3 regions of the Actinoplanes sp. CA-015351 genome follow, and region 2 is predicted to be linked to each of the others. Evidence: riboswitches for the same ligand, from Rfam matches in the RefSeq annotation. Region 2 holds a riboswitch; each other region holds the start of a gene.
What was found. A riboswitch is a leader RNA that binds a small molecule or an ion and turns the genes downstream of it on or off. The one in region 2 is predicted to bind cyclic di-AMP.

Region 1 (10,088 bases), 3.3 Mb from region 2:
CTACTGTGAGTGACCCCAGTGACATCGATGTCACCGCCCGCCGCATCCACGCTGATCAGCTCTGCGAGCTGGCTCAACGGGACCGGCGTGACGTTCACGGGTCGGGGAATGCCTGACACGGCGTCAGACCCTACCCGGTGCCGCACAGGTTCCCGTCAACGCCATGCGGCATGGGTTCATGGATGGATCTTGAAGGTCGGTGGCTTCGTACCGGACGGTGGCACACGGTAATGAAGCAGCGTGTAGGACATCATCTCGCTGAAGGCCGGCGCCGCCACCTCGCCACCGCTGCCGGTGGCGACGTCCATCGACACCGCGATGACGTACCGCGGGTTGTCGGCGGGCGCCATGCCGATGAACGAGCTGGCGTTGTGACTGGTGTACTGCCCGTCGATGAGCATCTTGCCGGTGCCGGTCTTGCCGGCGACCCGATAGCCGGTCACCGCGGCGGCGCCACCGGTGCCGCCCTTCGTGTCGACCACGGCCTCCATCAGGGTCCGCAATTGCGAGGCGACCTGCGGATCGAGCACCTTGTGCGTCTCCGGATCGGCGGCCGGGGTCACCTTGCCGTCCACACCGGAGATGGTCGACTTGATCAGCTGCGGCTGGATGTAGGTGCCGTCGTTGGCGATCGCGGCGTACGCCGCCGCCATCTGGATCAGCGTGGCCGAGACACTGTGGCCGATCGGCACCGAACCGGACGCCGAGCCGCTCCACTCCTCCGGCTTCAGCAGCAGGCCCTCGGCCTCACCCGGCATGCCCTCGCCGGTCGCCGAGCCGAGCCCGAACTTCTGCTGGTACTCGTAGATCTTGTCCTTGCCGAGCATGTCCCCGATCAGGATCGTGCCGACGTTGGAGGAGAGCGCGAGGAGACCGGGCATGGTCATCTCGGTGCCCTTGTCCATCGGGTGGGTGTCCTTGAAGGGCTCGCCACCCCGCTCCAGACCGGGTCCGATCTTGAGCGTGGAGTCCGGCGTGATCAGCCCCTCCTGCAGGGCCGCACCGAAGATGAACGCCTTGTGGCTGGAGCCCGGATCGGTGACGACGCTTGTCGGCACGTCGATCCGTTCCTGCGAGTCGTAATCCTCCGGCTTCGCCGCGTTGTAGGCCGGGTAGCTCGCCTGGGCGAGCACCTCGCCGGTCCGGGCGTCGAGCACCACGGCGCCGGCCACGGTCGCCTTCTTCTTCTCCGCCTCGGCGTCGAGGATCCGCTGTACTTCGTACTGCACGTCGCGGTCGATGGTGAGCTGCAGCGAGTTGCCCGGCTTCGCGGCGGTGAACTGCTCGTACCCGCCCGGGATCGGCGCGCCCAGGTTGCCCTTGCCGACCTCGAAGACCCGTTTGCCGTCGGTGCCGTGCAGCAGTTCGTCGTACCGTGCCTCGAGGCCTTCCAGACCGTGGTGGTCGTCGCCGGTGAAGCCGATCAGGTTCGCCGCGAGGTCCTTGCCGGGCACGTCACGCCGCTCATCGCTGTGCGTGTAGATGCCGGGCAACCCCATGCCCTCGATCTTGTCGGCGACCGCCACGTCCACACCGCGGGCCAGATAGCGGAACTTCAGCCAGCCACCCAGTGACTGTTTGCGCTGCATCAGCTCGATCAGCTTGGACTGCTGCACACGAAGCAGCGGTGCCAGCTTCGCGGCGACCTCCGGGATCTTCTTCTGAAGCTTCGCGTTCTCCGGGTCGACGTAGACGTACCGCGCCTCGACGCTGTGCGCGAGCACGGCGCCGGAGCTGTCCAGGATGCTGCCACGCGGCGCCGGAAGCTCGACCGTGCTCAGCCGCCGCTCCCGCAGTGCGAGCAGACTGGCGGCCTCGTCCGGGGACGTCGCGACCTGCAGCACCACGAGCCGCACGCCGATGGTGACGAAGAGGGAGAGCGCCAGCACCGTGCCGAGTCGCAGCCGGCGGGTGCCGCTCGCGAGCTTCGGCGGCTCGGCCGCCACCCTTTTCTCCGGCCGTCTCGGCCGCGCGGGCGGCCTTTTTTGGGTACGGGGGACAGCACGGTCCCGCGGAGTCCGGCGTCCACCGGCCCCGTCGTCCTGGGCAACGCGAGAACCGTCACCACGGCCACGAGTACGCGGCTCGGTGTCGCCGCCGGCCGGCTTGCGCTCGCGGGCCCGCGGCGCCGGCTCAGTGCGCCGGCCGGAGTCCTTGGTCCTGGCCGCCGCCGGGCCCTTGTCCTGTGCCGGGCCCTTGTCCTGCGCCGGGTCCTGATCCTGCGCCGGCTTTCGGCCGCGTGTCCGGGCCGGCGTCTCGCCGCCGTCCAGGACCTGCAGAGCCGGCCGGAACGGGTCGGTGTTCCGCCCGGAACGCGGTGCCCGGCCCCGCTCGGCCACGGTCCGTCCGCGCGGGGTGTAGGCACGGGCGTCACCGATGCTGGAGCGGCCACGGCGGCCCGGGTTCTCCTCGGGCTCCTCGGCGGGGAGGTCCCGCGACGAACCGCGCCGGGGCTGCGTACCCCGGCGCGGTGTCTCGTCGTCTGCTCGCGGCGACATGGTCGCCTACTGCCCGGCGCCCGAGGTAGCGGTACCGGCCTTGAGACCGCCCTGAGCGGTGACGCCCGGCTGGCCGCGACCCGGCGTCGGAATCCGGCTGATCTTGCCGTCCGGAAGCCGGATCATCGCCGGCGACTCCGCCATGACCAGGCCGAGCCGACGGGCAGCGGCGTGCAGGTTGCCCGGGTTGGACGCCTGGATGAGCTGCTGCTCCAGGCTCTGCTGCTGCTTGTCGAGGGCGGCCTGCTCCTTCTGGAGCGCGTTGAGCCGGAAGGACTGCTCCATCGTCTTGGTGTTGATCAGGAGGATGCCGAGCACACCGACGAGCACCAGAGCGATCACGGACGCGGCGAACGTCGCCCGTGGCGCCCGCATCGGCAGCGGCGGCGCCACCCACAGCCGCGGACGGCCGGTGGTGGACGGTTCGGCCGCTGTCACCGACAGTTCGGTCACCTCGAGTGCGAGCGCTGCGGTGCCGTCGGATTCCGGCTTGCTGCGACGCGTTGTGCGTACCGGCTCGGTCTCCCGGCCGCGGCTGGTCCGGTTCACCCCCCGGGTGCCCGTGTCACGGGACGCCGCACGGCCCCCCGACCGCGGCGCGTCGTATCGCTCGCTCATGCTCACCCCTCCCCCTCGTTCGCCCCCGGGCGTAACCGCCCTTGTTTCCCGCGCGTTGACAGTCGGGGCCGTTCGCGGCCGGTCCCCGATGCCTGGTCCTGCTCGTCCAACCGCTCCACCGCGCGCAGTTTCACCGAGGCTGCCCTCGGGTTCTCCGCCACCTCGGCCTCGCTGGGCAGCTCCGACCCCCGGGTCAGCAGCTTCAGCGTCGGACCGGTACCGGGAAGCTCGACCGGAAGGTCGATCGGCCCGGTGCTGCGCGACCTCGCGGCAAGGGCGCGCTTCACGATCCTGTCCTCCAACGATTGATAACTCATCACCACAAGCCGGCCCTTGGCCGCCAACGCATCCAAAGCAGCCGGAACCGCACCCTCAAGAGCGTCCAGTTCGGCGTTGACCTCAATGCGTAGTGCCTGGAAGGTCCTTTTTGCGGGATTTCCACCCGTTCGGCGTGCGGCGGCGGGGATCGCGTCCTTCACCAGTTCGGCCAGGCGCGCCGTCGAGGTGATCCGGACCTTCTGCCGTTCCCGCACGATCGCCGAGACCACCCGCGGCGCGAACTTCTCCTCGCCGTACTGCCGGAGGATGCGAACCAGCTCACCCGGCTCGTACCCGTTGACCACGTCCTCGGCGGTGACACCTCGCGACTGGTCCATCCGCATGTCCAGAGGGGCGTCCTGCGAGTACGCAAAACCGCGGTCCGCCTCGTCCAGCTGCAACGAGGAGACACCGAGATCAAACAGTCCGCTGTGGATCGCCGGAATGCCGAGCTCGCCGAGAACCCGCGGCAGCTCGTCGTAGACGGCGTGCACCAGGTGGGTGCGATCGCCGAAACGGATCAGGCGGTGACGTGCGTGAGCGAGCGCCTCGGTGTCCCGGTCGAGTCCGATGAGGATCACATCGGGGTACCGCTCCAGGACTGCTTCGGCGTGCCCGCCAAGACCCAGCGTGAAGTCGACGTGAACGGCGCCCGGCAAGGTGAGACCCGGGGCGAGCAGCTCAAGACAGCGCTCGAGCAGCACCGGCACATGTGTGCCTCGCGGCTCCCCCATATTGACCCCCATAGCCCTGCCCGAACACGTCGCACCCTGGTATTGCCTTCAACTTCGGCCGTTCTTGCCGGCCCGGCCGCCAGTCCGTACCGCCAGATCCCCATCCGCTCTGTCCCGTGCGGGCCTTTCCCTGACAGGAAGGCCGACCCCGGACACGCGCCTGGCGCCGGGGAAGAGGCGCCAGGAGCGGGAGCGGCTGGAGATCTCGCAGTACGGCGGCAGTGGCGTCCGGACCGCACAGCGGCCCACCGAGGTGCCACGCCTTACAGTCCGCCGGGCAGCACCCCCTCCTCGATGTCGGCGAAGTCTTCCTCGCTCGCCATGAGGTAGTCGTCCCAGGACTGCTTGTCCCAGATCTCGACGCGAGTGCTGGCACCGATCACCACGAGGTCGCGGCCGAGGCTCGCGTACTCCCTCAAGTGCGCCGGGATGGTGACCCGGCCCTGCTTGTCGGGAACCTCGTCGTGCGCGCTGGCGAAGAACACCCGGCTGTAAGCCCGGGCCGCCTTGTTCGTCACCGGCGCCTCACGCAGCTGACCGGCGATGCGCTGGAACTCCGGCATCGGGAACACGTACAGACAGCGTTCCTGTCCTTTGGTGATCACGACACCTCCCGCCAGCTCATCACGGAACTTCGCCGGGAGGATCAGCCGGCCTTTTTCGTCCAGGCGCGGGGTGTGTGTGCCGAGGAACATCGGCTCAACCCCCCTTGCCTTGGCGTCGCGTCCCTTCGCGGTGGAACGGTCTCGCCTGTCAACTCGGGCCGGCAGTCCCAGGTCGGTTCCTCGGCCCTGCCACTGCGCCCCACTCTACTCCACTTCCCTCCACCTGCAACCCGAATGAGGTCGCTCGCGAGCCCTTTTCGCGGACGTAGTTCCTGGTCAAAGGCGGTGGGCCGAAGTGGAGGGCGCAACCATGATCAACGGGGTCTGGTTTCCGACATCGAGCACAACAGGTCCGATATCTCCACGTTCACAGTGTGGGAGCGGCCCCTCAACCACCTGAGTGGAGGAAAAGGGAGGCCTCCGGTGGAGCACAGTGGAGGCCTTTCGGCAACGCGTACCGAAGGAGAAACGCCTGTGGGGCGTGACCCAGGAACGGGCCACACCCCACAGGCGTGATCTCAGCCACGGCACCACCATGCCGCCGCCGGTCTTTCCTTACTTACTGCGCTGCTGCGCCAATGACACGGTCGCGATCAGGCGACCAGGCGCCGCACGACGTAGTTCGAGTTCCAGATCTTGTGCTTGCCGACCCGGGCGCCGGTGTGCGGCGAGTCGTAGATGTAACCGTTACCGGCGTAGATGCCGGCGTGGTACCCGTACGAGCCGTTCCGGAAGATGATCAGGTCGCCGATCTGCTTGTTGCTCTTGGCGACCTTCTTGCCGTAGCTCTGCTGCGAGTTCGCCTTGTGCGGCAGCGACTTGCCCGCTGCCTTCTTGTAGACGTACTTCGTGAACCCCGAGCAGTCGAAACGCTTGGGGCCGGACGCGCCGTACTTGTAGAGAGCGCCCTTGTGCTTCTTGGCCTCGGCGAGGATCTTGGCGCCGCTGGCCCGGACCTTCACCGTGGTCTTGACGGTGGTCACCGTCTTGTAGCCCGAGCCGTTGAAGATCGTCCGTACCTTGTACGTGTTCTTCGGCGCGTACTTGAGGGTGACCGTTCCGTTCTGGTTCTTGACCTTCTCGGTGTCCCACGTACGCCACTTGCCACCGACATAGCCCTGCAGACGGACCGTGCCCTTGGCGATCTTGCCGGTACGCGGGTCGATGACCTTGGCGGTCACCTTGAGGGTGGAACCCCACTTCAGGTTCCGGGTGTTGGCCTTGGCAGACAGCCTGGGCGTGACCGTCGCCGCCGCGGCCGAAGCCGTGGTGGTGCTGGCGACCTTGATGACCGGTGTGGTGCTGGCGGCCGCGGCGGGTGACGCGGTGACCAGCTGCCCGGCGCAAAGGCAGAGACCCAGAGACAGTGCGACAGTGCCGGCAGCGCGCGAGGAGTTGCGGCGGCCATGGCGCGAACGAAGTTCGTGCACGGTTGAGAATTCCCTCCGGCACGCCTGCGAGGTTAGCTGTCGGGTTCGGGCGGGAAGGTGTGCCCGGTCGCCGAGGCGACTTCACCCCAAGGTCGTCCCGTGATCGCCGCGTGGAGCCGCGGCGCGGGACGGACCGTAAATGGGTCCCCCGTCCCTGCCCCCAGATGCCTGTTCGGTGTTCCGGTGTTCCTGCGGTCGCACCATCCAGCTCGGGGCAGGGCTCGGCGTTAGCCAGGCTGGTACGAGCCGGCGAGCGGATGCCGCCGGCTCACCCTTGGTACCTGACCGTCCGCGTGATCGTTAGCCCCGAAAATGTGACGCAGAGTGATTGGCACATTTGTTGATGTCCAGTTTGTTACCGGGAGGAGACAAATGCCATTACTCAAAGCGGTCACCTGATCACGATCAGTCGAGAGTTACGGGTGAAACAGAACACACAATTAGTCGTCACTCCCACCGGATCCTTGGTCAAAACGACGAGACCGGCACAAACACAAGTCGCACGCGATCTTGACCGGTCGGCAACTGGACGTAACCTTTCGGTCCGGTACCCTCGCTGGCGTGACGGACGGGAAGATGCCTCTTATCGCCAAGGTCGCGACCACCGCGTCGAAGACCGCTGCGGCGCTCTCCAGGGCCGCGGGACGCGGCGACGGTTCGGTGATCGGGGGCTGGATCGGCCTCAAGATCGATCCGGACCTCCTGGCTCACCTTTCTTCCGGCCGGGCTGTGGCGCTCGTCTCCGGTACCAACGGTAAAACCACCACCACTCGACTCACCGCGGCCGCCGTCGGCGTGCTCGGCCGGGTCGCCACCAACTCGTTCGGCGCGAACATGCCGACCGGCCACACCTCGGCGCTGGCGAAAGAGGGTCACACCCCGTTCGCCGTGCTCGAGGTCGACGAGCACTACCTGGCCCAGGTGATCGAGGCCACCCGGCCCAAGATCGTGGCGCTGCTCAACCTCTCCCGGGACCAGCTGGACCGGGCCAAAGAGGTGTCGATGATGGCGCAGCTGTGGAAAACCGCGCTCGCCAGCCAGCAGCACATCAAGGTGGTGGCGAACGCCGACGACCCGATGGTCGTCTGGGCGGCCAGCGGCAGCTCCCAGGTCACCTGGTTCAGCGCCGGCCAGCGCTGGCTCGACGACTCGTTCGTCTGCCCGGAGAGCGGCCACCCGATCGAGCGGGCCAACGGCGACTGGTGGTGCACCGGCTGCCCGCTGCGCCGCCCCCGGGCCAACTGGTCGGTCGAGGACGAGGGCGTGATCGACCCGCGCGGTGACTGGCACCTGGTCAAGCTCCAGCTCCCCGGCAAGGTCAACATCGGCAACGCGGCCACCGCGCTCGCCGTCGCCGCCGAGTTCGGCGTACGCCCGATAGAGGCGCTGCCCCGGCTGGCCCGGGTGACGTCCATCGCGGGCCGGTACGCCCAGGTCGACCGGGACGGCCGCAACATCCGGCTGCTGCTCGCCAAGAACCCGGCGAGCTGGCTGGAGGCGTTCGACATGGCCGAGCAGGCGCCGACGCTGCTGTCCATCAACGCCCGCGACCCGGACGGCTTCGACACCTCATGGCTGTACGACGTCGACTTCGCGCCCCTGCGCAACCGCCCGGTGCTGATCACCGGCGACCGCGCGTACGACCTGGCCGTCCGGCTCCAGGTGAACCAGGTGCCGTTCCGGCACGTACTCAGTTTCGACGAGGCGCTGCGGGCCGTTCCGCCAGGCCGCCTCGAAGTGATCGCCAATTACACGGCGTTCCAGGACATCCGAGCGGAGTTGGACCGTGTCAACTGAGTCTCTGCGGATCGTGTGGATCTACCCCGATCTGCTCTCGACCTACGGCGACCGGGGCAACCTGTCGATCCTGGCCCATCGCGCGGCCGCCCGGGGCATCCCGGTGGAGACCTACGAGGTCCGCTCCGACCAGCAGATGCCGACCTCCGCTGACATCTACCTGATCGGTGGCGGCGAGGACGGGCCGCAGGCGCTGGCGGCCCAGCGGCTGCTCACCGACGGCGGTCTGCACCGCGCGGTCAACCAGGGCGCCGCGGTTCTGGCCATCTGTGCCGGTTACCAGCTGTTCGGCCACTCGTTCTTCGCGAAGGGGGCCAAGTGCGCGGGATTGGGACTGCTGGACATCTCTTCGGACCGGGGCGTCACCCGGGCCGTCGGCGAACTGCGAGGCGACATCGACCCGCGACTCGGGCTGCCGCCTCTCACCGGATTCGAGAACCACGGTGGGCGTACCCACTTGGGAGCGCAAGCGGCTCCCCTGGCGCGAGTCACCGCGGGAGTGGGCAACGACGGCCAAACCGAGGGAGCATGGGCCGGGAAGATTCTCGGAACGTACTCACACGGACCGGCGCTCGCTCGCAACCCAGCTATAGCCGATCTGCTACTGCGCTGGTCAACAGGCGCGGATAGGCTTGCGCCCCTGGATGACACCTGGGCCGACCGGCTCCGGCAGGAACGGCTGGAAGCAGCAAGCGCGGTCTGATTTTTTGTTCGGGAACCGACGACAGTTGGGGCGGTACGCCTGCATGACCGACATCCTGATCGCCCCGCGGGGCGTAGTGACGAACTCCGCGGACCCTCAGGACGCTCCGATCAGCTGGAAGCGCCGTCTCATCCGTTTCGGAACACTCGGCGGCGTGGTGGGGGCCCTGGCGATCGCGGCAGCGACGCTCCCGCTGCGCGAGATCGGCGACAGCGTCGAGACCCTCGGCGCGGTCGCGCCGGCCGCCGTCGCGGTGGTCGGCGGCCTCCTGCTGTCGGTCCTGGTCCCCCGCACCATGATCACGCTGCTCTGCGGCCTCCTGCTCGGCGCCGCAACCGGCGCCCTGGCAGCCCTGGCCGCGGCGATCATCGCGGCGACGGCGACGTACTACGCCGGCCGCTGGGCCGGCCGCGGCGCCCTGAAAGCCCGCGCCGGCAGCAAGCTGGACCGTCTGGACGGCTGGCTGAACCGCCGCGGTCTTTCGGCCGTCCTGCTGGTCCGCTTCCTGCCCCTGGCCCCGTTCGGCCTGGTCGGTTACGCGTACGGCACGACCAGCGTCTGCCGCAAGCGCTACCTGCTCGGCACCACGATCGCGGCAATCCCGTCGACGGTGACCTACGCGGTGATCGGCGCGGCGGTGGCCGCCCCGGGCTCGATGAACGCGGCAACCCTGGCCCCGGCCGCCATCGGCTTCGCCATCTCGACCGCGATCGTCCTGCGCTGGCGCTACACCTCCCGCCGCGCCGCCGCAGCAGCCGCAGCAGCCGCCGTCGTCGTCGCGCCGGTGATGGCCTGAGGGGCCGCTTCTCCCACCAGCTTTATGCCGGGTGCCGTGTGGCAGCGCCGGCGGTGGTTTGACGTTCCGCTTTCCCATTCGCCGCATGCCGGGGGCTGCTGTCGTCGCGCTTAGCGGCCTCAGCGTTGTCGGGCGCCCACCGTGAGCCCTCAGCACGCCGAGCCGGGCGCCCACCGTGAGCCTCCAACACGCCCAGCCGGGCGCCCACCGTGAGCCCTCAACACGCCCAGCCCGGCGCCCACCGTGAGCCCCCAACACGCCCAGCCCGGCGCCCACCGTGAGCCCCCAACACGCCCAGCCCGGCGCCCACCGTGAGCCCCCAACACGCCCAGCCCGGCGCCCACCGTGAGCCCCCGGCAAGGCGGACCGTGCGATGGGAGCTGCACGGATCTTGAGCGATTTTGCACCTCAGAGGGACCGCAATCGCTCAAGATCGCCGCGGCGGGCCGGCCTTCGACCGCGACCGGCGACGCCCTCACGAGATCTTGAGTGATCCTGCACCCCATGATGTCGAAGATCGCTCAAGGTTCACGTGGCAGCGCAACCCCTGCACAAGCAAGCAGGACTGCCTCCCAGCGCGGCCGCTCTG
Region 2 (10,088 bases):
CAGCATGACCCAGGCACCGAGCCGGGAGAGTGTCAGGAAGGAGGCGTCAGCCTTGAAGCGCCACACCCCGATCGCCAGGAGCAGCCCGCCGCCGGCCATCGCCGCACCGGCCATCGTGTGCGGGAACGCGGCGAGGACCACCTCGTTGGTGAGCAGTTCGGTGAAACTCGTCAGGTGTGCCCGCCCGGTCTCCGGATCGAGGGCGTACGCGACCGGGTTCTGCATGAACGAGTTGGCGGCCAGGATGATGTACGCCGACAGCAGCGTCCCTGCCGCCACGATGACGATCGTCGCGGCGTGCAGCCGGCGGGGCAGCCGGTCCCACCCGAAGTACCACAGGGCGAGGAACGTCGCCTCGAGGAAGAACGCGAGCATCCCCTCGATCGCGAGGGTGGGTCCGAAGACGTCGCCGTAGAAGCGGGCGAACGCGCTCCAGCCCAGCCCGAACTGGAACTCCTGGACGAGCCCGGTGACGACGCCGACCGCGAACGTGACGATCAGCAGCTTGCCGACGAACTTCGTGAGATGCAGGTATTTCTCCGAACCCGTGCGCATCCACGCGAGCTGGAGCCCGGCCGCCGCCGACGCCAGGCAGATCGACAGCGGGACGAAAAGATAGTGGTAGATCGTCACGACCGCGAACTGCAGCCGGGTCAAATCGAGCACGTCCACGAGGTTCCCCCAACGAAGTACGACGCTTCGTAGTAGATACTACGCCTTGTAGTACGACGCGATGCAGTAGGAGGCTCGTAGGATGGGGAGCATGGCGATGGGAGACCTCGAGCGCGAGGTCATGACGAAACTCTGGGACGCGCGCGAGCCGCTCACCGTCCGGCAGGTTCACGAGCTGCTCAGCCGTGACCGCGACCTGGCGTACACGACGGTGATGACAGTGCTGGACCGGCTCGCCAAGAAAAGCCTGGTCATCCAGCAGAAAGCGGATCGTGCCTACCGGTACGCCCCGGCGCAGTCCCGCGAGGAGATGACCGCCGGCGTGATGCTCGACGCGCTCAGCGCCACGCCCGACCGGGATGCCGCGCTGGCGTACTTCATGGAGCAGCTGCCGCCCGAGGCGCTGAGAGCAGCGTTAGAAGCAGCACGCGAGCGGTGACCGCCCTCCTGCTCGGCGCGCTCGGACTCACTCTGTCGCTGATCGCGCCCGGCATCCTGGCGAGCGCCCGCTGGCCCGACCGCGCCCCGGTCGCCGCCGTCGTGCTCTGGCAGGCGCTCACGCTGACCGCGGTGCTCTGCGCGCTCGGCGTGGTGCTGGCCGCCCCGGAGGAGCTGACCCGGGCGGCCGGCGCCCGCCACCCGGAGACCGTTGTCGCGCTGGTGCTGTCCCTCGCGGTGGCCGCGACGATCGTGATCCGGCTGCTGATCTCGCTGGCCCAGGTGACGTCGCGGGCCCGGGCCCGGCGCGACCGGCACCGGATGCTCGTCGACCTCCTGGACCACGTCGAGCAGCGAGGCGAGATCGGCGGCGAGGCCGGTGAGGTACGCGTCCTCGACGGGGCGCTGCCGATGGCGTACTGCGTGCCCGGCCGGAACCCCCGGGTGGTGCTCAGTGACGCGGTGCTCAAGGTGCTCGACCGCGAGCAGGTCGACGCGGTTCTCGCCCACGAGCGCGCCCACCTGCGGCACCGGCACGAGCTGGTGATGGAGTCGTTCACCGCGTTCTACCAGGCTGTCCCGAAACTTCTGCGGAGCCGGGCGCCGCTTGATGCCGTACACCTGCTGTTGGAGATGGTGTCCGATGATGCCGCGAGGCGCCGCACCGGGCCTGAGCCGCTCCGGGCCGCGTTGTCGCGTCTCGCGGATGCGTTGCCGCTCGCTGAGGGGGCGGCCGGCGAGACCAGGCGGCGGCGGCTGGACCGGCTGGATCTTCCGGAGAGCCGGGCGCTCACGGTGGCCGCGGTGATCGCCGCGGCCGGCTTGCTGGTGCTACCCACAGTGATCCTGGTGGTGCCCTGGTTGGGCCGGGCTATCGAAACGTGGCCTTTTCAATGACGGTGGGTAATGGTATTGGTGCTTACGGTTCCAGCGTGCGGCCCTCCTTCATTTAGCCTCTTGATCCCGGTACGGTGGTCCCGGTTCGGTAGCCCCCCAATCGCCCAACCGGTCGATCTGCCGAACCGCCGCCTAAACGCAGATGCGTGCCGGGGACCCAGGTAGTTCCGGGGTGAAGCCGCTCCCCGAGCGGCCGGGCAGCTTCCCGCCCGAACCCGTCAGCTAACCCGGTCGGCGGTCGAGTGGGAAGAAAGGACAACGCACCTAAGTGAAACGGAAAGGCGTTCTACGCGGTCTGCTCTGCGTAATTGCCGCGGCCGGAGTCGTTCTCACTGGTCCCGCTGTTGCCCACGCCGAGCCCACGCCGGCGAGCGTCGAGAAGCAGATCGACGAGCAGTGGAACAAGCTCGAGCCGGTCATCGAGGAGTACAACTCGGTGCACTCCAAGCTGAAGAAACTGCGCAAGCAGCAGACTTCGCTGGCGAAGACCCTGACTCCATTGCAGGTGAAGGTGGACGTCGCCATGGCCCAGGTCCGGGGCATGGCCGTCGATGCCTACATGCAGGGCCCGCCGAACGCGTTCAACGCGATGCTGATGAGTGGCAGGCCGACGTCGCTGACCGAGAAGCTCACGCTCCTCGACCAGCTCGCCGTCCACCAGACCGAGTCGATCGCGACCGTGGCCAAGCTCCGCGACAAGTACGCAGGTGACAAGGCCACCGTCGACCAGCTCGCCACCGAGATCGCCGCCCGGGACAAGGACCTGGCGTCGAAGAAGAAGGCGATCGAGAAGGAGATCAAGGACCTTCAGGATCTCCGGATCGCCGCCTACGGTTCGGCGAACGTCGATGACGGTGCGCTGCGCACCGGGCCCTGCCCGGTCACGTACACCAACGACAAGGGCGGTCGTGCGGCCCAGAAGGCGTGCGACCTGATCGGCAAGCCTTATGTCTTCGGCTCGAACGGCCCGAACAGTTATGACTGCTCGGGTCTGACGCAGAAGGCATGGGCGTCGGTCGGTGTGTCCCTCGAGCATTACACGAAGGACCAGTGGGGCTCGACCAAGTCAGTGAGCCGGAGCGAGTTGAAGCCGGGTGACCTCGTCTTCTACTACTCCGACATCCATCATGTCGCCATCTACATCGGCGGCGGCAAGGTGGTCCACGCACCGCACACGGGCGACTACGTGCGGATGGCGACGATCGACCGCGGCCCCATCGCGGGATATCGCCGGCCAGCCTGAGAATTGCCGCGAAAGGCCGTTTCTCGCATCATGGCGAGGGGCGGCCTTTCTGCTTCTCTCGCGCTATTTCTGGGGTACGCGTGAACACGGCCGGTGACGGTTCGCACAGCTCCGCTTCGTCCGCCTCCGGCCGGAGTCCCCGGTGCACAGCGGGTGCTCACCCGGCAGGGGCATAATCGCGTGTCATGAGCGACGCCTTGATCGACAGCCTCACCGCCGCGGTGCAGGTCCGTCCGGACGACCTCCCGTTGCGCCTGCACCTGGCGGAGCTGCTGGTGTCCGCGGGCCGCGGCGGCGAGGCGATCGGGCACGCGGCGCAGGTGCTCGCGCGCGAGCCGGGCAACGTCGTCGCGCAGCAGCTGATGGGCCGGGCACTGGCACCCGCGGCCCCGCCCACGCCTCCGTCCGCCGCGCCGCCCGCGCCTCAGCCGGGTTCTGCTCAGCCCGGTTCTGCTCAGCCCGCCGCCGGCCCGGCCGGCGTCGACTGGGGTGCTCTCGAGGAGCAGTTCGGCGACTCCGTGCCACCCCGGTTCGCCCGCTCCTCCGCCGACGGCGAGCCCGACCAGGTACGCGGCCACGAGGACCGGGTCTTCGACGTCGAACGCGCCACGATCACCCTGGCCGACGTCGGCGGTATGGCCGACGTGAAGAAGCGCCTCGAGGTCTCGTTCCTCGGACCGCTGCGCAACCCGAAACTGCGGTCCCTGTTCGGCAAGAGCCTGCGCGGCGGCCTGCTGCTCTACGGCCCGCCCGGCTGCGGCAAGACGTTCCTGGCCCGCGCGGTCGCCGGCGAGATGGGCGCCGCGTTCCTCTCGCTGAGCATCACCGACGTGCTGAACATGTGGGTCGGCAGCTCGGAGAAGAACCTGCACGACCTGTTCGAGTCGGCCCGCGGGCATGCCCCGTGCGTGCTGTTCCTCGACGAGATCGACGCGCTGGGGCACAAGCGCAGCCAGCTGCAGTCGTCCATGCGTACCGTGGTGAACCAGCTGCTCACCGAACTCGACGGCGTCGAGGGCGGCAACGACGGGGTGTTCGTCCTGGCGGCCACCAACGCGCCCTGGGACGTCGACGCGGCGCTGCGGCGTCCGGGTCGCCTGGACCGTACCGTCCTGGTGCTGCCGCCGGACCGCGCCGCCCGCGCCGCGATCCTGGAGTTCCACCTGCGGGACCGCCCGGTCGCCGGCATCGACCTGGACCAGGTCGCGCAGGCGACCGAGCACTTCTCCGGCGCCGACCTGGCGCACCTGTGCGAGACCGCCGCCGAGTACGCGATGCGCGACTCGATCACCACCGGCGAGATCCGCATGATCGGCCAGGCGGACATGCTGGCCGCGGCCCGCGAGGTACGTCCGTCGACGGACGCGTGGTTCGCCACCGCTCGCAACGTGGCGATGTTCGCGAACGAGAGCGGCGAGTACGACGACCTGGCGGCGTATCTGAAGAAGCGCAAGGTGCGGTGACGCCGGCAACCCGTGCCCGGGCGCTCGCCGACGTCGGCCGCCTCGCGGACGCCGAGACCGAGGTGCGCCGCGCCCTGGTGGAGGTCCCGGCTGATCCGGAGCTGCTGACCCTGCTGGCGGGCCTGCTGCGCCTCCAGAAGAGTGCCGCTGAGGCGCTGGCCGTCTCGCGAGCCGCCGTGGCGGTCGCGCCCCATCTACCCGGTACTCACATCGAGCTGGCTGAGTGCCTCCTGCTTGCCCAGGCCCCCGAGCACTCCAGCCCCCGAACCCGGGAAACCGCTCTGCGCGCCGCCGAGGAAGCCGTCCGCCTCGACCCCGCGCACCCGCCCGCCCACCGCGTCCTGGCCCGCGCTCACGCCCAGTCCCGTGACTTCCCCCGCGCCCGCGACGCCGCCCGTCGTGCCCTCGCGCTCAACCCCCGCTCCGTCCCCGACCTGCTCACCCTCGGTGAGATCGAGCGCCACGCGGGCCGCCGCAAACCCGCGCGCGAAGCGATCGAAAAAGCCCTCGCCCAGGACCCCGGCAACCCGGACGGCCGCTGGCTGATCGCCCTGCTCGACGCCGAACGGCTCCGGGTCCGGTCGTCGATGCGTAGCCTGCGCGAACTCGCCGCCGACCATCCGGCCCGCCTCGACACCACCGCGCTGACCTGGCCGGTCCGTGGCCTGCTCAGCGGCTTTCGGCGGGGCCTCGGTGCGGGCGTCCCGCTGGTCGCGGTGCTGGCGGCCGGCGCGTACCCATGGCCCTCCTGGCAGATCGCCGCCCGCGCCGCAGCCGTAACGGTCGTGCTCGTGATGATCGGTTTCGGTCTGCGCGTACTGATCCCCGCAGGTCTTCTGCCCTGGCGCTGCGTCACGCTTCTGCCGGCGCGCACGCGCCGCGCGGTGCGCATCGGATGGGTCGCGGCAGGTGCGACGGTCACGCTCCTGCTCGGGTACGCGCTAACAGCGCAGTGGACCCCGTTGATCGCCGCGTTCGCCACGCTTGCCCTGCTCATGGCCGCTGGACGCAATGACCGGCCCTGATCCGAGGACCGCGTCAATGTAACGGCGTTGTTACCAATGCGCGTTACGTCACTATCCGCCGGTTAAATCTTGCCCAACATGCAAGATCGCCGGATGCTTCTCCTTGCGTATCGACGGGGGAGCGGACATGGCGAATTCAGGCTCACCTTGACCGGCCTTCACCCGGGCGTCGTCGGCGTCCGGGTGCCGAACGCCGAAGTCTCGCAATTCCCGCCCGCACCGCATTTCCCGGGGAGCTTGCCGTGAGTGTGCCGTCCTCCTTGACGCTCCCGAAATGCCCGGACAGGCCGGGCGGCGACCCGTCGGACCCGGCTGGGGCCCGGCCTGGCTTCCTTGCGGCGCTGCGTTCCGCGCTGCGTGAGATCGCGCTGGTGGCGGTGCTGTTCGGCGTCTACAAGGTGGGCCGGCTGGCCGCCGACGGCCACGTCGATGAGGCGTTCCGCAACGCGCGCGTGGTCTGGGACGTCGAACGCTGGCTGCACCTGCCCGGCGAACTTGCGGTCCAGCACACTCTGCTCGGCTGGCCGGCCCTGGTGGAGATCGCCAACACCTATTACGCGTATGTCCATTTCCCGGCGACCGCGGCCTGCCTGATCTGGCTGTACCTGTTCCGCCCGGCGCACTACCGCTGGACCCGCAACGTCCTGACGCTGCTCACCTCGGGTGCGCTGCTGGTGCACTTCGTGATCCCGCTGGCGCCGCCGAGAATGCTGACCGACACCGGAATGCTGGACCTGGGCCACCTCTTCGGCCCGGCCGTCTACGGCAACCCGGAGACCGATCACTTCTCCAACCAGTACGCCGCCATGCCGTCCCTGCATTTTGGCTGGGCCCTGGTGGTGGCGATCGCCCTGATCTCCGCGATCGGCGGCCGCCACCGGGCCCTGTGGCTTCTGCACCCGGCCATCACCCTGCTGGTGATCGTGGCAACGGGCAACCACTACTGGCTCGACGCGATAGCGGCAGCCGCCCTGACCGGCGCGGCCTACGCCCTGCTCCGCAACTACCACCCCGACCAGCTAGCCCCCGCCGCAGCCCCCAACCCGCCGGCAGCGACGCCCGCGGAAGGGGCGCCTTTGGCGGGTGCGCTCGCGGAGGCGGCGCCCTCGGCCGGGGCGCTTGCGGAAGGGGCGCCTTTGGCGGGGGCGCTTGCGGAAGCGGCGCCCTTGGGCGGGGCGCTTGCGGCGGCGACATCCGCGGTCTCTGCGGGCGCCGCGGCCACGGCGGTCTCGGCGCGGGCCGGGTCGGCGCGGGCCGGGTCGGCGCGGGCCGGGTCGGTCTCGGTCACCCTGATTCGATCCGCCGCACCTGCGGAAGGCCCGACCTCCATCCCGGTAGCCCAGCTGGTAACCACCCAGGCGCCGAAAGTGCCGTCCCAGCGCCGCACCTCGCTCTAGGCAAGGATCGACGCCACGAGTCGGGCGGGGGCCTCCCGCCACGATCTTGGTCCTCGGGCCACCCTCCGGTGGTAGCAGCGGTCCAAGATCTCGCAGGGTCAGGCAAGCGTGTCGGTTCGGGGTTCGATACGCAGTTCGATACGCACCCGAACTCGACACACACGCCGCAAGCACCCTGTCCGTGTCGAATTCAGGTTCGATACGGACCCAAAATCGACACGCGTAGGTGGGGCCCGCCCGCCGAGACAAGCCGAGCCGTAGCTCAGACGCCTTATCGGACCCTGGTGACGTGTCTGGGCTACGGCTGAGCGGCACGAGCCGTCGTTCAGACATGTCATCGCGGCCCCATTACGCGCCTGCGCTACGGCTCACCCCGCGGCAACGAGCCCTGCGGCAACGAGCCCTGCGGCAACGAGCCCTGCGGCAACGAGCCCTGCGGCAACGAGCCCTGCGGCAACGAGCCCTGCGGCAACGAGCCCTGCGGCAACGAGCCCCGCGGCAACGGGACCCGGGCCGCCGGGCTGGGGCTGGTTCAGCAGTTGCGGAGTTCGGGGGACTGGTTCAGCAGCTGACCCCGCGGCGACACGAACGCCTGGTAACGCTCGCCGCCCACCTGGTTGACGTCGAACGCGGCCACCCGGTGGCAGTTCTGGAAGGCCAGCTTCGCACCGAAGTGGCGCTCCAGCCCGCCCCGGATCGCGTCACTGGCGAGGGCGCGCAGCAGCTGCCCGCGTTCGGTCTCGGTGGGCGGCGGCACCTCGTGGTCGGCGAACCCGCCGTCACCGGATCGCAGGTCGGCCATCACCGTGCTGACCACGTCCCAGGCGTAGGGCAGCGACTCCCGTACGCACGCGACGAAGTCGGCATCCGACACCTCGCCGCGTTCGGCGCTGGCGAGCAGATCGGGAGAAACGGTGAGCGACATGGGTTTTCCTTCCATGGACAACGAAGTGGACAACCGAATGTGATGTCACAACCCATCTTGCTGGAAATGGTTTTCATTGTGAAGTAGCCGGCGCCGGCGTGTCTCACGCTCACGGGCGTGATGCTCGGCTGGCCTGCCTGCCGCGAGGCCGGTGTGCCGCCGAGGATCTCGCGGCGATCCGGCAGCGTCTGCGACAGGCAGCGCGAAGCCCCGCCGGGTAAGGACCGCGACGGGGCTTCGTGGGGCGGAATCGGTCAGGCGACCGCGTAGAGAGCCTCCGGGGAGACCGCTCCGGCGAACACCCGGCCGTCGTCCGTGATCAGCGCGCTGAACAGCGAACCGCTCAGCAGCCGGCCACTGCCCCAGTCGCCGCTCACCTTCGGCAGCGTTTCGAGGATGCCCTCGACCTGGAGATCGCCCAGGGGCGAGGACGAGGACGCGGACGGCGCGGGCTTGGCCGGGGATTCCGCGCCGGCAAGCGCGTCCTCCGGCAGCTTCGCCGAGATGATCGTCGTCCAGCCCTCACCGATGACCTTGAAGTCGTCGGACTCGGTGCCCGGCTTGCCCGCGTCGTGCTGGAAGGCCTCCGGCTTGACCGCGTCCGGCTTCTCCGCGAGCTCCTTCTCCGTCGGCGGCGTGACCTCTTCGATCGAGGCGTTCGGCGGCGGATTGAAGGCGAACTGCTGCGCGTCCGGTACCTCGAAGCTGACCTGCTCGAACGCCACCCGCACCGCGGGCTTGGAGGCGCTCTTGGCATAGACGTCGACACGCAGCGGGACATGCTCGACCGCGTCGATCGCGAGCCGGACCTGCCCGATCAGCGAGTTGGTGTCCCGCGGGCTGAGCACGAGTTCGTACGCGTCCCGCCCGGCCACCTCGGCCGCACCGGTCGTGGCGACCGCGGTGCTGTCGTCGATCGCGGCGAGTGCCGCGTCGGCGGCGTCCTGAGGCGTCGACGGAACGCCGCTGGGCAGCGCCTCCTTCTCGGTGGCGCCCTCGGGCAGCGTCACGTGCGTGCCGCTGTTCTCGCTGCTCTTCCAGATCCACACGTTGCTGTCGTTACGGATCACGTCGGTCTCGCCGTCGGTGCCGAGCAGCGCGAGCCGGACCTTCTCTTCACCCGCGTACCAGACGCGGGCCGTGTTGCTCCCGGACACCAGGCTGGTGAGGCCGCCACCTTCGACGTTCTTCAGCAGGCCGGCGATGCCGGGCAGTCCGAGGTCGGTGCTCTGTACGACGGTTCCGGAGAAACCCTCCGGGTCGGCGCTCTGCAGGTCCACCAGAAGCTGCGCGGCGGAGCGCTCCGGCAGAGCCGGGTCGGCGCTCGCCACGATCGTTCCGGCCGCCGCGCCGCCCCCGATGACCGCCACTGCGGCGGCCGACGGAACGAGCCAGCGCAACGCCGGCCTTGACCTGAACACGGACACGATGTCCACCTCCCCTTCTCTGTCCACCATCGTGCTCCGCTGCCGCTGTGACCAGGCTGAGAAAGTCCCTTAAGGGGCACCACCGAAGGGTCGGTCAGATAGCTTGAAAGTCCTCATAAAGTACAAAAAAGACGAAAGGCTTTCATGGGTACGTATGAAGGGCGCTCGTTGCCCCGGCCGGAGGAAGACCTGTTCGACCAGGGTCTGGCCTTCGACGTCGGGACGATCCGGCGGCGGCAGATCCTGCGGGCGTTCGGGCTGGGCGCGGTAGCACTCGGGCTCGGCGCGTGCGGCGACAGCGACGGCGACACCCCGACCGTGGCCACCTCGGAGACGAACACGGTCGGCGAGATCCCGGACGAGACCGCCGGCCCGTACCCCGGTGACGGCTCCAACGGACCGAACGTCCTGACCGAGGACGGCATCGTCCGTAGCGACATCCGATCCAGTTTCGGTGACAAGACCACCACCGCCGAGGGCGTGCCGATGACCCTCACGCTGACCATCAAGGATCTGGCGAACAGCGGGGCGGCCTTCGCCGGCGTCGCGGTCTACGTCTGGCACTGCAACCGGGCGGGGGAGTACTCGCTCTACTCCGACG
Region 3 (10,088 bases), 3.9 Mb from region 2:
GACCTGCGTGGTGTTCGAGGACGCCCAGGCCGGTGTGGCCGCCGGGCGAGCCGGTGGCTTCGGGCACGTCGTCGGCGTGGACCGGGTGGGCCAGGCCGAGGCGCTGCTTGAACATGGTGCCGACGTGGTCGTCACCGACCTGTCCGAGCTCCTCCCGCGGTAATCCCCTTAACAAGATCTCCTCTTCTCAGTACCGAGAGGCACGACCGTGATCCGTGAACGGGCCTACCCCGTCGACCCATGGCACATCCGGGAGACCCGGCTGGATCTGGACCTCCTGGCCCAGTCCGAGTCGGTGTTCGCGCTCTCCAACGGACACATCGGGATACGCGGAAACTTGGACGAGGGCGAGCCGCACGGCCTGCCCGGCAGCTATCTCAACTCGTTCTACGAGCTGCGGCCGCTGCCGCACGCCGAGGGCGGGTACGGCTTCCCCGAGTCCGGCCAGACGATGGTGAACGTCACCAACGCCAAGCTGATGCGCCTGCTCGTCAACGACGAGCCGTTCGACGTGCGCTACGGCGAGCTGCGGTCCCACGAGCGCTGCCTGGACATGCGTGCCGGCACGCTGGAGCGGGTGGTGGAGTGGGTCTCCCCGTCTGGCCAGGGTGTTCGCGTCCGCACTGTCCGTCTGGTCTCGTTCACACAGCGGGCCGTCGTCGCGATCCTCTACGAGGTCGAGCCCCTGGAGGGCGCGGCCCGGCTGATCCTGCAGTCCGAGCTGGTGGCGAACGAGCAGCTGCCGCCGATGAGCAAGGACCCGCGCGTCGCCGCGGTCCTGGACCGGCCGCTACAGGCCGAGGAAATGATGGAGCAGCGCACCGGCGGCATCCTGGTGCACCGCACCAAGGCCAGTGACCTCCGGATGGCCGCGGCCATGGAGCACCTGGTGGACACGCCCGGCCGGCACGCCATCACGACCGAGGGCCACCCGGACTGGCTGCGCACCACGGTCGCCTGCCGGCTGGAGCCTGGTCAGAAGCTGCGTGTGGTCAAGCTGGCGGCGTACGGGTGGTCCAGCATGCGTTCGCTGCCCGCGCTGCGTGACCAGGTCGGTGCGGCCCTCGCAAGCGCTCGCCTGGACGGCTGGGAAGGCCTGGTGCACCAGCAGCAGGAATACCTGGACGCGTTCTGGGACCACTCGGATGTCAAGGTCGAGGGTGACCCTGAGGTCCAGCAGGCGGTCCGCTTCGGGCTCTTCCACACCCTGCAGGCCGGCGCGCGCGCTGAGAAGCGCCCGATCGGCTCCAAGGGCCTCACCGGTCCCGGTTACGACGGCCACACCTTCTGGGACGCTGAGACGTTCGTTCTGCCCGCTCTGACGTACACCCAGCCGTCCGCGGCGGCCGACGTGCTGCGCTGGCGGCACTCGACGCTCGACCTGGCCCGGGAGCGCGCTCAGACGCTCGGGCTGCAGGGCGCGGCGTTCCCGTGGCGGACGATCCGCGGCCAGGAGTGCTCCGGTTACTGGCCGGCCGGCACTGCGGGCTTCCACATCGCCGCCGACATCGCCGACGCGGTCCGCCGGTACGTGCAGGCAACCGGCGACTACGACTTCGAACGTGAGGTCGGCCTGGAGCTGCTGGTCGAGACGGCCCGGCTGTGGCGCTCGCTGGGACACCACGACCGGCACGGTCGTTTCCACATCGACGGTGTGACCGGCCCGGACGAGTACACCGCGGTGGTGAACGACAACATCTACACGAACCTGATGGCGCAGCAGAACCTGATGACCGCGGTCGAGGCCTGCAAGCGCCATCCGGACCTGGCCCGCAAGTTCGGCGTGGACGACGAGGAGGCTGCCTCGTGGCGTGACGCGGCGGCTGCGGTGCACATCCCGTACGACAAGGAACTCGGGGTGCACCAGCAGTGCGAGGGCTTCACCCGGCTGCAGGAGTGGGACTTCGAGAACACTCCGCCGGAGGCGTACCCGCTGCTGCTGAACTTCCCGTACTTCGACCTGTACCGCAAGCAGGTCATCAAGCAGGCCGACCTGGTGATGGCGATGTTCCTCCGTGGGGACGCGTTCACCCCGGAGGAGAAGTCGCGTAACTTCGCCTACTACGACGCGCGGACCGTCCGGGACTCGTCGCTGTCCGCCTGCGTCCAGGCGGTGCTGGCGGCCGAGACCGGCCACCTGGAGCTGGCTCACGACTATCTGGGCGAGGCCGCCCTGATGGACCTGCATGACCTGCACCAGAACGCCCGGGACGGCGTGCACGTGGCGTCGCTTGCCGGCACCTGGATGTCGCTGGTCGCCGGTCTCGGCGGCATGCGGGACTTCAACGGGCAGCTGAGCTTCGCGCCGCGCCTGCCCAGCCGGATCAACAACCTGGAGTTCTCGCTGCTCTGGCGCGGCCTGCGGCTGCGGGTGGCGGTGACCGCTGACGAGGTCACGTACTCGCTGCGCAACGGCGGCGGCTCGGCCCGGCTCACCCTGGTCCACCACGGCAAGGAGCTGGAGGTGACCCAGGTGCGGCCGGTGACCATGCCGATCCCGCCGGCGGTCACGGTCGGCCCGGCGCCGTACCAGCCGCACGGGCGGGCTCCGGTCCGGCGCGCCGTGCACTGATTTCCGGCAGCGAAAAGCCCCCGTCCTTTCGGACGGGGGCTTTTCCATCACTGTCTAGAGCATCGACACGTGCACGTGGTCGGTGTGGTCGCTGACGCCGTGGTAGGCCTTCCAGCCGGACGCCGGGAACCAGATCTTCTTGTACCAGATGACGTAGTAGATCCCGAGCTTGTCGGCGTTACGCACCAGGAACGCCATCAGGTCGTTGCCGTACTTCATCATCTTGTCGTTGTGCGCCGAGGAGAAGCCGCTCTTCTGCAGCGACCAGTCGCAGGCCCGGCCCTTGGGGTGCTCGAAGGGCCCGCCGTCACGGTGACAACCGACGAAGAGGTCGAATCCGGCTTTCTTCGTCTCTTTGTACATATGCAGCGTGCGCTTGGTGATGCAGCCGTTTGTCGTCGGGTCGTTCTCGGTGCAGCCCTCCGCGGAGAAGCCGCCGCTGGAGTTGCGCGGCGCGGCCGAGGCGACAGGGGATTTCGCCACCACGAAACCGTCGGTGAGCGCGTCGCCACCGACCAGCTTCAGAGCTTTCTCCGCCGAGTCGCGCTGCTTTTTCATCAGCGCCGAGTTCTGCTTCTGTGCCTTGACCTCGGCATCGAGTTTCGCCTTGCTCTCGGTGACCGTTTCGATCGCCTGGTTGAGCTCGTGCAGCTTCTCGTCGTGCAGCTTGTTGATCTCCTCCAGGGAGATCGCCTTCTTCAGGAAGTCATTCGACGAGTTGGCGCCGAGAAGGAAGCCGACCGCGCTCAGGTTGCCGGTCACGTACTGCTCGCGGGCGATCGAGTTGACCTCGGGGATCAACTGGTCGCGCCGGGTCTCGGCGGCTTTGATCTCGACGTTGAGCTTCGCCTGCGCCTTCGTGGATTTCGTCACAGCTGCCTTGGCCGTGACGAATCGCCGGTTGGCGGCCTCGATGACGTCTGAGAGCAGGGCGTCCTCGTCGTCCTCCTCAGCGGTGGCGGACGAACCGCTCGGCTCCGCCGAGGCAGGGGTCACCGGCGCCACGAACAATGCCGTGGCCACCAGTGGTGCCAGGGCAAGTGTCAGCCACCGGCGGGGACTTCCGATCATCAACAGTTCCTTCCTTGTCACCGCCGACCGAGTTAGCTGACGGGTTCGGGACGGAAGAGATCCCTACCGCCCGAAGGCGGATTCACCCCACTGACTTGGTTCCCCGGCTCACCTCACGGTGATTAGGCGGCGGCCTGCCGGCTCCTCGGGGGCGGTGCCGTCCTGGCAGGACCGGCGACGAGTTTACCTGAGGAATGGCGCGGTATCAGGACCGCGGAACCGGCAAAACTGTTACCGGCCAACGACTTTCTGTAACCAAATCACCTCACGTGGCCACGCAATCGCGGAACGTACGAGAACTGTCGATCTGTCGATTGAGTGGGTATGGTCGGTTCCGGTTCCCACCCGGGGACCGCCGCCTAATCGCCACCCACGGCGAGCCGGGGAACCATATTTCCTCGGGGTGAATCCGCAACCGCGGTAGGGATTTCCTTCGTCCCGAACCCGTCAGCTAACTCGGTCGGCGGCCGACGGAAGGAATAACCTGTGCAGCGAAAGACTGCGCGGCGATTAGCGGCTGTCATGGCGCTGCTGCTCGCTGTGTGCGGGATGGCGATAGTGGCGTCACCGGCCACCGCCGCTCCCGGTGACAACGGTGACGACGGTGAGGGCGGCTCCAAGTCACTCGTCGAACAACTGGAGGACGCCTCCAGGGGTTACGTCGAGGCCAAGGCGAAGCTGAAGACCTCCAAGAAGAAGCAGACCGAGCTGACGGCCACGCTGAAGAAGCTGGACGCCGAGGTCGGGCCGAAACAGGCGGCGCTCGACGAGATCGCGTCGCAGGCGTACACGTCCGGCCGGCTCGGTGGGATGTCCGCTCTGATCACCGCGAGCGACACGGGCAGCTTCATCGACCGTGCCGAGACCCTGGCGTCCGTCGCGGCCGATCAGAACGACGCCATCGAGGATCTCAAGGCCACGCTGGACGGTCAGCGCAAGGCCAAGCTCGCCATCGACGCCACCGTCAAGGACCAGCAGAAGCAGGTCAATGTGATGGCGAAGAAGAAGCTGCAGGTCGAGACGGCGCTCAAGAAGGCGAACCAGGGCGCTGACGCGTCCTCGTCGAGCGACGGCGGCGGCAGCGCCAAGGCGGATCCGGCGCCGAGCGGCTCGGGCTCCGGTTGCAGTGAGCCCGACCCGACCAGTGGCGGCTGTCTGACCCCGCGCACCCTGCACGCGCTCAAGCAGGCGCAGAGCGACGGCTTCAAGCGGTACGTGCATTGCTTCCGCGAGCAGAACAGCGGTGAGCATCCCAAGGGCCGGGCCTGCGACTTCGCCGCCGACAAGAACGGTTTCGGCGGCGACGCGACAGGCGCCAGCAAGACGTACGGCAACAACCTGGCGAACTACTTCATCAACAACGCGGACGCACTCGACGTCCTGTACGTGATCTGGTACCGCCGGATCTGGCTACCGAGCAGTGGCTGGAAGTCGTACAGCGGGGCGGGTGGCGACCCGTCCAGCGACCACACCAACCACGTGCATCTCTCGGTCCGCTGATCCTGCCGGCGGCTGTTCTCCTGGGGAGTGCGAGGCGCTACTTACGCATGTAGGCCTCGTACTCCCGCATCACCTCGTCGGTGGGCCCGTCGGCCCGGATCTCGCCCGACTCCAGCCAGATGCACCGGTCGCAGGTGTCCCGGATCGACTGCTCGCTGTGGCTGACCAGGAAGACCGTGCCGGCCTCGGCACGCAGCTCACGCACCCGAGCCTCGCTGCGGCGACGGAACTTGGCGTCACCGGTGGCCAGCGCCTCGTCGATCAGCAGCACGTCGTGCTTCTTCGCCGCGGCGATCGAGAACTTCAGCCGGGCGGCCATGCCGGAGGAGTACGTCCGCATCGGGTACGACGAGAAGTCGCCGCGCTCGTTGATGCCGGAGAACTCGATGATCTCGTCCTTCTTCGCCTTCACCTCGGCCGGCGACATGCCCATCGCGAGGCAGCCCAGCTCGACGTTGCGCTCGCCGGGCAGTTCGTTCATCAGGGCCGCGTTCACACCGAGCAGTGACGGCTGGCCGGCCGCGTAGATCGCGCCCTTGGAGACCGGCAGCAGCCCGGCGACCGCCCGCAGCAGGGTCGACTTGCCCGACCCGTTGCTGCCGATCAGCCCGATGGCCTCACCCTTGTACGCCGTGAAGCTCACACCCTTGACGGCGTGCACCTCTTTGATGTTCGCCGCCTTGTCGTTGGTGACCAGGCGTTTGAAGCTGGCGAGCGGGCTGCCGCTGCCCGGCGAGGCCGAGCTGTGCACCTTGTAGATGATGTGGGCGTTGTCCGCGATGACGGTCGGGGTGTTCTCGTTGTCAGCCACGGCCGTAGCCCTTCTCTCCGCGCCAGAAGTACACGTAACCACCGATGCCGACGATCAGGCTCCAGGCCAGCGCCTCGATCCACAGCACGGTCGGCGATCCGGCGAGCGTGACGTTCTCCAGCAGCGCGTGGCGGTACAGCTCGATGAAGATCAGCAGAGGGTTCGCCTCGACAAGCGCGAGCTGCCAGCCGTCCAGCTTGTCCTCGAACAGGGTGACCGGGTAGAGAACCGCGGACCCGTACATCCAGAACCGCATGATGAACGGGATCAGCTGCTTGATGTCCCGATTCTTCGAGCCGTAGCGAGCCATGAACATGGCCAGGCCGGTGTTGAAGAACGACTGGAGAGCGAGCAGCGGCAGCAGCAGGAGCCACTGCGTGGTGATCGGCTCACCGGTGATCAGGACGATGCCCATCAGGACGATCAGGGCGACCATGAAGTTGCGGATCTCGACCAGCGCGGCCGAGAGCGGCAGGCTCGCCCGGGGGAAGTGCAGCGCCCTGATCAGGCCCAGGTTGCCGGTGATCGCGTTGATCCCGGACTGCACGATCGACTGGGAGAACTGGAAGACGAAAACGCCGATGCAAAGGTACGCCGGGAAGTTCTCGATGCCCCTGCTGGTCCCGATGATCACACCGAAGATCAGGTAGTACACCGCGGCGTTGATGATCGGCGTGAGGACCTGCCACACCGTGCCGAGCTTCGTGCTGCCCAGCGAAGAACTCATCTTGGCGCTGGCGTGCGACTGGATGAAGTGCCGGTACGACAACAGCTGACGCGTGTACTCAGGGAGGCTGGGAAGCCGCCCGGACGCTGTCAGACCGTGCCGCCGGGCGAGCTCCTTGGGCGAGAGCTCGGCGCCGGTCTCGGCGACCGCCGTCTCTGGCATGGGGTGGTGCTCCGATCTAGTCGGCCCGGCGGAGGCGGAGGGCTCCTGTTGCTGCTGCGAGGACACAGCTAGCAAGCATGACAGGCGCTCGCCGCTTCCGTTGGAACGGGTTCGTATCGACGTGGCTCTGAAGGTAGCTGACCAAACGGCGGAACGCAACCGTTACGTCGTAGCGTTATAGTGACTCTGTGGCGACAACAAAGCGCGCACCTGCCGGAGCGGCGGTGCTCCGAGGCGACATCACCGTGGCGATCCGCAACGCGGTCATGAACGAGTTGGCGGAAGTCGGTTACGGCCGATTGTCCATCGAGGCGGTGGCCCGCCGAGCGGGGGTCGGCAAGACCGCGATCTACCGGCGATGGAGCAACAAACTCGAGATGGTCATGGAGATCGTCTCGGACATCGCCGAGCGTAAGGTGCCACTCCCGGACACCGGGAGTTTCGCCGGCGACCTGCAGCTGCTCATGTTCATCGTGAGCAAGGCGCTGCAGCACCGGATCGCGTCGCAGATCATCCCCGATCTGATGGCCGAGGCGGCTCGCAACCCGCAGATCGCCGAGACCCTGCAGGGTGCGCTGCGCACCCAGCAGCAGGCGCTCGCCGAGAAACTGGTCGGCCAGGCGGTCACCCGGGGCGAGCTGCCCGAGGGCACCGACCCGAAGCTCGCTGTCGACCTGATGCTCGGCCCGCTGTACTGGCGGCTCGCGATCTCCCGGGACCCGATCGGCGACGAGTACCTGGAGCAGCTGGCCGCGGCGGTCACCGGAGCTCTCAAGGCGGCGCACCAGTAACTCAGGCGCGCCCGTAACTCAGGCGCGCCCATAACTCACCGGCTCGCAACCGATGAATTGCTGGCGATTGCCCGCCGACGGCCGAACGAAGGGGCTGACCCCGACCGACGCCCGGAAGCGAGACGATGACCACCCCCTGCGAGCCCTATGTCGACTTCACCGTGCTCGACGCCGCCGCCCTGCTGGCCATCGCCATGGGCGGCCACGCCGACCTGACGGCGCACTCGAACGGAACCGGACCGAAGGTGGTGACGGGCGCCGCGGTGGTCGGCGCCTGGCGCAGCCCGGACGGGGTCGTCCAGCTGCGGCTGCACACCGATGGCACGTTCGCCGGTGAGGTCGCCGGTCGCCGTAAGTCGGCCCGTGGGACGTACGACATCCAGGGCGCCGAGGTGGTGCTGCACGACGACTCCGGGCTGAACACGGCAGTGGTCGTCTACGACGGCGAGCTGGAGATGGCCGGCCACCGCCTGCTTCCGGTCTGAGGTCCCGCCGGGGATGCTGTCACCATGATCGATTGGTTGAACAGCCCAGCGGTGGCGACGTTCGGTGTGCCGACCTCCTGGGCTGAGGTGCTCGGCTTCCTCACCGGGCTGGTAAACGTCGGCCTGCTGGTACGCCGGCACATCCTCAACTGGCCTCTCGGCATCCTCAACGTCCTGCTGCTGATGGTGGTCTTCTGGAGCGTTGGCCTCTACGCCGACGCGGGCCTCCAGATCGTCTACGTGATCCTCGGCTTCTACGGCTGGTGGGCGTGGCTTTACGGCGGCGCCGACCGGACCCGGCTGGTGGTCCGGGGCACCACCCGCGCCGAATGGCTCGGGCTGGCTCTGGCCGGCGTGGTTCTGACCGGTGGCCTCTGGCTCTTCCTGGACCGGCTGACCGGGTCGACGGTGCCGCTCGCGGATGCGCTCACCACGGCGCTCTCACTGCTGGCGACGTACGGGCAGACGCGCAAGCTGGTGGAGAGCTGGTGGATCTGGATCGCCGCCGACCTGATCTACATCCCGCTCTACGGATACAAGGGTCTGTGGCTGACCGCGATCCTGTACGTGGCGTTTCTCATCCTCTGTGTGCTGGGCCTGCGGTCCTGGCGGTCCGCGTCGGTGCGGGTGCCGGCATGAGATATCGGCACGGCCTGATCGTCGGCAAGTTCTACCCGCCGCACACCGGTCACCACGCGCTCATCGAGGCTGCCGCGGCGGTCTGCGACCGGGTGACCGTGGTGGTCGCGCCGTCGTCCGGCGAGAGCATCCCGCTGGCGCTGCGGCTTGACTGGCTGCGCGCGGCGCACGGACCGGCCGTCCGGTTCGCCGGCGTCCACGACGACCATCCGATCGATTATGCCGATCCGGCGGTGTGGGAGCTGCACATGGCGGTCTTCCGGGCGGCGGCCGGCACCGACCGGGTCGACGCGGTCTTCTCCTCCGAGGAGTACGGAACCGAGCTGGCCCGGCGATTCCACGCCGAGGCGGTGCTGGTAGACCCGGAGCGTGTCCTGGTGCCGGTCTCCGGAACGGCGATCCGGGAGGATCCGATCGCCCACTGGGACCGGATCGGCCCCGGCGTACGCGGCTGGCTGGCCCGTCGGGTGATCGTGGTCGGCGCCGAGTCGTCCGGCACCACCACGATGGCCCGGGCGCTGGCCCGGCACTACCGGACGCGGGGCGGCGTCTGGTCGGACACCCGCTGGGTCCCGGAGTACGGCCGGGAGCTCACCGAGATCAAGTTGCGGAAGCTGCGACTGGCCCGGCCGGCCGCCACCGTCTTCGACGTGACCTGGGACCGGGACGACTTCCGGACCGTCGCGGCGACGCAGAACGCGGCCGAGGACGCGGCGGCCCGCTCCGGCTCGCCGGTGCTCTTCGGCGACACCGACGCGTTCGCCACCACGATCTGGGAGGAGCGCTATCTGGGCAATGCCTCACCGGCCGTCCGGGCGCTGATCCGTGAACCGGACCTCTACCTGCTCACCGAGGCCGACGGGGTGCCGTTCGATGACGACGGGCTGCGTGACGGGGAGCACCTGCGGCACTGGATGACCGAGCGGTTCCGCACCGAGCTTGCGAGCCGCGGTGTCGCGTACATCTCATTGGCCGGGAGCTATGCGCAGCGCCTGCGCACCGCGGTTCTCGCCGTCGACGGCCTTCTGGCCGGCGGCTGGAACCTGAACGCGCCGATTACGCCTAAGGCCGCCGCGGTCCGGGTCGATCAATAGGGGACATCGACCTGGGGGATGGATGCGCAAAATCAAGATCACGTTGGCTCTGACCACGCTGCCGCTGATGCTCGGTGGCTGTGCCGCGTTCGGTTTCGGTGACTCCGGATCGGCGACGGCGGTGGAGGACAAGAGCGGGGACTCGTGGATGCGCATGGACCAGGGCGCGGCGACGCCGAGCCCGACCCCGTCGAGGGGCAAGGCCTCCGCGACGCCTGAGCCGTCGGTCTCCACTC

Region 1: linked by a shared signal. The riboswitch ahead of ACQP2E_RS07840 (C40 family peptidase) and the one ahead of ACQP2E_RS23095 (NlpC/P60 family protein) in region 2 are both predicted to bind cyclic di-AMP.
Region 3: linked by a shared signal. The riboswitch ahead of ACQP2E_RS01745 (coiled-coil domain-containing protein) and the one ahead of ACQP2E_RS23095 (NlpC/P60 family protein) in region 2 are both predicted to bind cyclic di-AMP.

What each region holds. Positions count from the first base shown of each region.
Region 1 covers NZ_CP192102.1:1,701,120-1,711,207, reverse strand. Annotated here, with positions in the region: gene ACQP2E_RS07865 (UDP-N-acetylmuramoyl-L-alanyl-D-glutamate--2,6-diaminopimelate ligase) at 1-119, opposite strand, end outside; gene ACQP2E_RS07860 (penicillin-binding transpeptidase domain-containing protein) at 177-2,498, opposite strand; gene ACQP2E_RS07855 (hypothetical protein) at 2,505-3,116, opposite strand; gene rsmH (16S rRNA (cytosine(1402)-N(4))-methyltransferase RsmH) at 3,119-4,180, opposite strand; gene mraZ (division/cell wall cluster transcriptional repressor MraZ) at 4,432-4,863, opposite strand; gene ACQP2E_RS07840 (C40 family peptidase) at 5,367-6,203, opposite strand; cyclic di-AMP (ydaO/yuaA leader) riboswitch at 6,210-6,391, opposite strand; gene ACQP2E_RS07835 (MurT ligase domain-containing protein) at 6,780-8,000, shown strand; gene ACQP2E_RS07830 (type 1 glutamine amidotransferase) at 7,990-8,703, shown strand; gene ACQP2E_RS07825 (TVP38/TMEM64 family protein) at 8,747-9,499, shown strand.
Region 2 covers NZ_CP192102.1:5,005,894-5,015,981, reverse strand. Annotated here, with positions in the region: gene ACQP2E_RS23110 (cytochrome ubiquinol oxidase subunit I) at 1-672, opposite strand, end outside; gene ACQP2E_RS23105 (BlaI/MecI/CopY family transcriptional regulator) at 764-1,111, shown strand; gene ACQP2E_RS23100 (M56 family metallopeptidase) at 1,108-2,007, shown strand; cyclic di-AMP (ydaO/yuaA leader) riboswitch at 2,127-2,259, shown strand; gene ACQP2E_RS23095 (NlpC/P60 family protein) at 2,276-3,250, shown strand; gene ACQP2E_RS23090 (AAA family ATPase) at 3,436-4,713, shown strand; gene ACQP2E_RS23085 (tetratricopeptide repeat protein) at 4,710-5,738, shown strand; gene ACQP2E_RS23080 (phosphatase PAP2 family protein) at 5,981-7,135, shown strand; gene ACQP2E_RS23075 (SCO5389 family protein) at 7,668-8,060, opposite strand; gene ACQP2E_RS23070 (LolA family protein) at 8,315-9,487, opposite strand; gene ACQP2E_RS23065 (3,4-dioxygenase subunit beta) at 9,632-10,088, shown strand, end outside.
Region 3 covers NZ_CP192102.1:386,924-397,011, forward strand. Annotated here, with positions in the region: gene ACQP2E_RS01730 (beta-phosphoglucomutase family hydrolase) at 1-163, shown strand, start outside; gene ACQP2E_RS01735 (glycoside hydrolase family 65 protein) at 209-2,572, shown strand; gene ACQP2E_RS01740 (coiled-coil domain-containing protein) at 2,627-3,643, opposite strand; cyclic di-AMP (ydaO/yuaA leader) riboswitch at 3,650-3,782, opposite strand; cyclic di-AMP (ydaO/yuaA leader) riboswitch at 3,990-4,125, shown strand; gene ACQP2E_RS01745 (coiled-coil domain-containing protein) at 4,130-5,143, shown strand; gene ACQP2E_RS01750 (ABC transporter ATP-binding protein) at 5,181-5,954, opposite strand; gene ACQP2E_RS01755 (ABC transporter permease) at 5,947-6,843, opposite strand; gene ACQP2E_RS01760 (TetR/AcrR family transcriptional regulator) at 7,032-7,634, shown strand; gene ACQP2E_RS01765 (Atu4866 domain-containing protein) at 7,760-8,119, shown strand; gene pnuC (nicotinamide riboside transporter PnuC) at 8,144-8,758, shown strand; gene ACQP2E_RS01775 (AAA family ATPase) at 8,755-9,852, shown strand; gene ACQP2E_RS01780 (hypothetical protein) at 9,875-10,088, shown strand, end outside.